Regions from separate parts of the Collimonas sp. GW821-FHT02H07 genome, predicted to be linked through region 2. Evidence: predicted binding sites of a transcription regulator. Region 2 holds the regulator's gene; each other region holds the start of a gene.
What was found. The regulator HrcA, encoded in region 2, represses chaperone genes, less so after heat shock. The targets are predictions, from matches to a motif close to TTAGCACTCNNNNNNNNNGAGTGCTAA.
Positions count from the first base shown of each region.

Region 1 (2,268 bases), on a different contig from region 2:
CTTCTGCGATGATCAGCAGAGGACGGCCGGACTTGGCGACTTGTTCCAGGATTGGCAGCAGGTCACGGATGTTCGATACTTTCTTGTCGAACAGCAGGACGAACGGGTTTTCCAGGGCAACAACTTGCTTCTCTTGGTTGTTGATGAAGTATGGCGACAGGTAGCCGCGGTCGAATTGCATGCCTTCGACGATGTCCAGTTCGTTTTCCAGCGACTTGCCATCTTCAACTGTGATCACGCCTTCTTTGCCGACTTTGTCCATTGCCTTGGCAATGATTTCACCGATGTCGGTGTCGGAGTTAGCGGAGATCGAACCAACTTGCGCGATTTCCTTGCTGGTTGTAGTCGGCTTCGACAGCGTCTTGATTTCAGCAACGATGGCGACAACAGCTTTGTCGATACCGCGCTTCAGGTCTGTCGGGTTGAAACCGGCGGCAACGTACTTGAAGCCTTCGCGAACGATAGCTTGTGCCAGCACGGTAGCGGTAGTGGTGCCGTCGCCAGCGTTGTCGGAAGTCTTGGAAGCAACTTCTTTCACGAGCTGCGCGCCCATGTTTTCCAGCTTGTCTTTCAGTTCGATTTCTTTAGCGACCGAAACACCGTCTTTAGTCACGGTAGGGGCGCCGAAGCTGCGTTCCAGAACCACGTTACGGCCCTTAGGACCCAGGGTGACCTTGACTGCGTTAGCCAGGATGTTGACGCCGTTGACGATCTTGGCGCGTGCTTCATCGCCGAAAATTACTTGTTTTGCTGCCATGTTTTATTCTCCTGAATACGTTGAATTCGATTGTGTCGTGTACGGATCTGATCGGAAGCGCCAGGCGCCGGCCAATCAGAGAATCCCGGACTGACCGGAATTACTTGCCTTCGACTACGGCAAACAGGTCTTCTTCGCGCATTACCAGCAGCTCATTGCCGTCGATCTTGACAGCCTGGCCCGAGTATTTGCCGAACAGAACGCGATCGCCAACCTTGACTGCCAGCGCACGGACGTTGCCGTTTTCCAGAATCTTGCCGTTACCGACGGCCAGCACTTCACCTTGATCCGGCTTTTCAGCAGCCGCTTCAGGCAACACGATACCGGATGCGGTCTTGGTTTCCTGGTCGAGACGCTTGACGATAACGCGATCGTGCAAAGGACGAAGATTCATATGTGACTCCTTAAGATTCAACAGGTTATTTGTATTTGCAGCAACATCGCAGCAAAGCACCACTGTTCTGCTTTGCTATATATATGCGCCGCACAGTGACTAGTGAGTTCGGGGAGATTGTTAGCACTCTCTCCTAACGAGTGCTAAGTATAGGGACGCTCTGTCCATTTTTCAAGCCCGCATCCCAGTTTGCCTTTATCTTGAATTGCATAATTCGCAATTATCGATATTCGTTTGTTGCTTAATGATCATGATTGGGATCGAAGGAAGCTCTTTTATTTCTGAAAGGAGTGCGCGCAGCTATTGGCGCTGGTGGGAAGGCCGTCGAATGGCATGGCCGGCACATTCTCCACTGCGTGGCAGGCGGTGCAGCGTATGCCCTGGAAGACCTTGGCGCCGCTGCTGACCTGTACCGGATCGACACGGTGTTCATCCAATGGCGCTACGCCCTTGGGGAAGCCGCTGGCCAGACTGCGCTGGGCCGGCACGCCCACCAGCGAAAGATAGTGGGAGATCGCTTGCAGATCGGACTCAGAGATGCCCTTTTGCACGCCGACGGACGCGCAGCCGGCAGGGTCAGTGTTGCAGGCGCGGTTGGGGTAGACCGGCGAGGTCACGGCCATGTCCAGCAGCAGCGCCGAAGCGGCCTGCTGGCGCAGCGTCGCCTTGGATGCCTTCCAGCCGAAGCGGCCCAGGCGCACGGCGCCCGTCTCGGGATCGAAGACGAAGTTAGGCAAGCCCTTGACGCCATCCTCATCCGGTGTGGCGCGAGCGCGCGCCAGGATGTCCGCTTCCGGCACGGCTTCCAGCAAGCCGGTGCCAATCATCGGCTGGGCGGCGCGCAGGGAGACGGCGTCCGGCACCGGCCCCTCGAAGGCAAGCGTCGGCTTGCGCAACTCGACTGCCGCGCCGTCGGCCAGCTTCACTGAACGGCTCTCGAAGCCGCCGACGCTGACGCCGTTGCCCCAGTTCTGCGAAGTTCCGCTTGCCGATGCGCCATTCATCTGCACGGCGGTGCCGTACTGCGGATGCGGCAGCTGCTGCCCGCTGGCGTCGATCATCGCAACCCGCACCGACATGCTGTCCAGCCGCTGGTTCAATGCGCCTGGCGCGATGC
Region 1 covers NZ_JBWKVC010000004.1:9,947-12,214, forward strand. Annotated here, with positions in the region: gene groL (chaperonin GroEL) at 1-757, opposite strand, end outside; gene groES (co-chaperone GroES) at 858-1,151, opposite strand; partial or broken gene AC07V8_RS08010 (di-heme oxidoredictase family protein) at 1,427-2,268, opposite strand, start outside.
Region 1: the regulator HrcA is predicted to act here: its motif matches at 1,272-1,298, upstream of groES (co-chaperone GroES).

Region 2 (2,268 bases):
TGAGCAACTGTGCTAAAACGCTATATGATAAAGCAGATCATCCATTTGTGACCAAAACATGCCGAACAATCCATCCGAACTAAAAGCCAGCGGCCTCAAAGCCACATTGCCACGCCTGAAAATCCTGGAAATCTTCCAGAACAGCGAAGTGCGGCACCTGAGCGCTGAAGACGTCTACAAGATCTTGCTCAGCGAAAATCTTGATGTCGGCCTGGCAACTGTGTACCGCGTACTGACGCAATTTGAGCAAGCAGGCCTGTTGCAACGCAACCACTTTGAAACCGGCAAGGCCGTGTTCGAACTCAACGAAGGCTCGCACCACGACCATCTGGTCTGCCTGGATTGCGGCCTGGTCGAAGAGTTTTACGACGAAGAAATTGAAAAGCGCCAGAAAATCGTCGCCAAGGAACATGGCTTTGAAATCGCCGACCATGCGCTGGCCCTGTACGGCCATTGCCGCGACTGCCGCAAGAAAAAGGCCTGATCCCTTGTTTGCTGCCGCTCAGCGCGTACGTGTCTTGGCTGCCTTAGGCGCCGGCTTGGCGTTAGCCTTGCGCACTGCCGCCGCATAAGCCAGCCGCGCCCACGGCGTCATGGCGTCGGCCGAATCCATGGCGTCTTCCGGCGCCGACCAGTAGCTCATCTCAATCGCCTTCCCCTTGCTCTCGGTAACGAAAGGCCGGCAACCGGCGGCGGCAAACTGCGGCCGGGTCTGTTCATCGGTCTTGAGAAACAAGGTGCCGTCGGCGACCAGGCCGATCATCACGCTGTCGTGATAGATGCCGTAACCGCCGAACATGCGGCGCGCGCTGATCGCGCCAAACGGCTCCAGCAGCTCGCGGATATAGTCGATGATGGCGTCGTTGCGCGACATGCGGCGGCGCTTGGGGTCAGCTGTGGCTCAGGGCGTTCGACAGCAGCTTGGCGGTGATATTCACGATCGGGATCACCCGTTCATAAGCCATCCGCGTCGGCCCGATCACGCCCAGCGTGCCGACGATCTTGCCGTTGACTTCATACGGCGCCGTCACCACGCTCATCTCATCCATCGGCACCAGCTGCGATTCGCCGCCGATGAAGATCTGCACGCCGGTGGCCTTGCCGGAAATATCGAGCAACTGCATCAGGCCGGTTTTTTGCTCGAACATGTCGAACAGCTTGCGCAAGGAATCCATGTTGGACGACAGGTCGGTCACGCTGAGCAGATTGCGTTCGCCGGAAATCACCACTTCGTCGCTGTTGTCGGTCATGGCATCGCTGCCGGCTTCCACCGCGGCCTGCATCAGCCAGGTCATGTCGTCGCGCAGCTTGCGCAATTCGCCTTGCAGGCGCAGGCGGACGTCGTCCAGGCTGAGGCCGCCGTAATGCTGGTTGATATAGTTGGCTGCCTGCACCAGTTTCGCCGGACTGTAGTCGACATCGGTCAGCAGCAAGCGGTTCTGGACGTCGCCGCTGGGGCTGACGATCACCAGCAGGATGCGTTTTTCCGACAGCCGCAGGAATTCGATCTGCTGGAAAATCGATTCGCGTCGCGGACTCAGCACGACGCCGGCAAAATGCGATAAGGATGACAACACTTGCGCTGCATTGGTGATGATTTTCTGCTGCGAGCTGGGCTGCAGGCTGTTTTGCATTTTCGATTCGAGCGCGGTCTCGTCGATGGCCTCGACCGTCAGCAGGGTATCGACGAACATGCGGTAGCCGCGCGGCGTCGGCACCCGTCCGGCAGAAGTATGGGGACTGGCGACGAAGCCCATTTCCTCGAGGTCGGCCATGATGTTGCGGATGGTCGCCGGCGACAGCTCCAGTCCCGAGATCTTGGACAGGGCGCGCGAGCCGACCGGCTGGCCGTCGGCAATATACCGTTCGACCAGGGCCTTGAGCAGGGTTTGAGCGCGATTATCTAGTTGCATATGGGTCTATTTTAGCGAGCGCTGTGCTTGCATGCCAGCGCCTTATGACTGCACTTATACACTGTTTTAGCCAGCAAATCGCGTTTGTTCGAGCCATGCCTCCAGTTCATCCAGGCTGGTGCAGCTGGCTTGCGGCTGGACGCCGTCCGGCAGCGCGCGCTCAAAGCGATTGATCCACACCGCCTGCAAGCCGGCCTGCTGGGCGCCGACCACGTCCAGCATGGGGTCGTCGCCGACGTACAGGGCTTCCTGCGGCGCTACCTTGAGGGCGGCGCAGGAAGCGTGGAAAATCGCCGGATCGGGCTTGCCGCTGCCGAAGCTGTGGGCCGCGATCGAGGCCTGGAAATGGCCGGCC
Region 2 covers NZ_JBWKVC010000008.1:160,100-162,367, forward strand. Annotated here, with positions in the region: gene fur (ferric iron uptake transcriptional regulator) at 59-484, shown strand; gene AC07V8_RS14440 (TfoX/Sxy family protein) at 503-874, opposite strand; gene hrcA (heat-inducible transcriptional repressor HrcA) at 891-1,913, opposite strand; gene AC07V8_RS14450 (HAD family hydrolase) at 1,980-2,268, opposite strand, start outside.

Region 3 (2,268 bases), on a different contig from region 2:
CTGGCAGCGCGACCCTTCCGGCCAGGCTATGGAATTGCTGCAGCTCCGGCGCCAGCGCGTTGAAATTGTCCGCCATGACCTGGCGGTAGAGAGAGTCGGGAGAATTCATGCGTTTTGCGTCCCGGTTGTGTTTGCGTAAAGGCAACATTATAACACCGGGACGCAAAACAAAGCCCCCTGGACCATAAGGCTGCAGGAGGCTTTATAGGGAAAAGATCGATGATCAGGCAAATGCGGCCAGCGAACCTTTCATTTTCTTCAAGGCAACCGCTTCAATCTGTCGTATGCGTTCCGCTGAGACGCCGAATTCGTCGGCCAGCTCATGCAAGGTGGCGCCGGATCCGTCGTCGTTGGCCAGCCAGCGGGCTTCAACGATGCGCCGTGAGCGTTCATCCAGCTTGCCCAGGGCAGATTCGAGGCCTTCCGATTGCAGGCGGTCGTAGCGCTGGGCTTCCAGCACCTTGGTCGGTTCCTGCGATTCCGACGACAGATAGGCGATCGGTGCAAATTTGTCATCGTCGTCATCGGTCGGCGCATCCAGCGCGATATCGCGGCCGGTCAGGCGCGTTTCCATCTCGATCACTTCTTCGCGCTTGACGTTGAGGGTCTTGGCCAGGGCGTCGACCTGCGACGGCGTCATCGCGTCCAGGCCTTCCTTGTGGCTGCGCAGATTGAAAAACAGCTTACGCTGCGCCTTGGTGGTGGCTACTTTCACCAGGCGCCAGTTTTTCAGGATGTATTCATGCATTTCCGCCTTGATCCAGTGCATGGCATACGACACCAGCCGTACGCCCTGGTCCGGGTCGAAGCGCTTGACTGCTTTCATCAGGCCGATATTGCCTTCCTGGATCAGGTCGGCGTGCGGCAGGCCATACCCGAGGTAGCCGCGGGCGATCGAGACGACCAGGCGCAAATGTGAAAGCACCAGCTTTTGTGCGGCGCCAAGGTCGTTTTTGTCGCGCAGTTGTTGTGCCAGGGAAATTTCTTCATCATGTGTCAACATCGGCAGGCGGTTCACGGCCGAGATATACGCGTCAATATTCCCCAGCGTGCCGGAAAAGCCGAGCGCCAGGGCGTTGCTCTCGGTAGGCATTAATGCGGTGCTGACTGATGGATTCTTCATTCTTTCTCCTTGCTGTCCGGCCAGCTCAGGCTGCCGGTTGATCAACGATCAGACGTATGACGGGAATATATTAGCACTCTCTAATTCAGAGTGCTAATAGGATTTGTTAGTGAATGTACATAGCGTGCTGCTATTGGAATTATTCTTATGATTGTCATACGCAACAACTTAGAGGGGGAAAGCCGAGGAAAGTTGCGTACCGGCGGCAGGAAAATGCTGCATAGCCGCAGGACAATTCCTGCGGCTGGCAATGGTTCAGGCTACAAGGTCAGGGGTCAGGGAGAGGTAAGCGTCGTAGGGCGGCTGGCTCAGGAAATCGTGGATCTGCTGCAAATGCGTATCGTCGGCAATGCTGATGAACAGCCGCGCCGGGGCTTTGCGCAGCAGCCGGTTCAGGGTAACCCGCAGCGTCAGATTGCCAATGCAGCAAAAGCAGCCGGGAGCAATGCGTTTGATTTCCAGTTCAGGCGGCAGCTCGGCGGTCGCCAGCTTGCCGTCGGCGAGGCCTTCCAGAATCAGTGCGGTAGCTTGATGGGCGCCATTGCGCGCCAGTTCTTGCTGCAGTGCAGACCAGATCGCGGCTTCGCGCGCGCTCGCCGTTCTGCCGCTGACTAGCGTTGTGAGGGTCATCCGCCCTTTTTCGACAGCTTTCCCGGATCGACGCCGAGTTGCTTCAGTTTCCGGTACAGATGGGTCCGCTCCAGTCCGGTTTTTTCGGCCACTCTGGTCATGCTGCCGCTTTCGCGGATCAGATGGTATTCGAAATAAGCGCGCTCGAAAGCATCGCGCGCTTCACGCAAGGGCAGGCCGAACGATGTCGAGAACAGGTTTTCCGAGGCTGCGGCCACCGACGGCATGGCTGCGGCGTGTCCGCTGTCGGATGATATGGGGTTGTTAAAGGCGCCCGCGGCGGCGACCACGTCGCCCAATTCGCTGGTTGCGGCGACCGGCTGCGGATAGAGGGTTGGCGCGCGGGCGGTCTTCGGTCCTTGCGACAAGCCCTGCTGGACCGCTTTCAGCAGTTTTTGCAAGGCAATCGGTTTTTCCAGGAAATTCAGGGCGCCGATGCGCGTCGCTTCTACCGCGGTGTCGATGGTGGCGTGGCCGGACATCATGATGACCGGCATGGTCAGCAAGCCGTCGCG
Region 3 covers NZ_JBWKVC010000007.1:227,272-229,539, forward strand. Annotated here, with positions in the region: gene AC07V8_RS13475 (DUF4166 domain-containing protein) at 1-109, opposite strand, end outside; gene rpoH (RNA polymerase sigma factor RpoH) at 224-1,123, opposite strand; gene AC07V8_RS13485 (GTPase) at 1,379-1,753, opposite strand; gene AC07V8_RS13490 (response regulator) at 1,750-2,268, opposite strand, start outside.
Region 3: the regulator HrcA is predicted to act here: its motif matches at 1,194-1,220, upstream of rpoH (RNA polymerase sigma factor RpoH).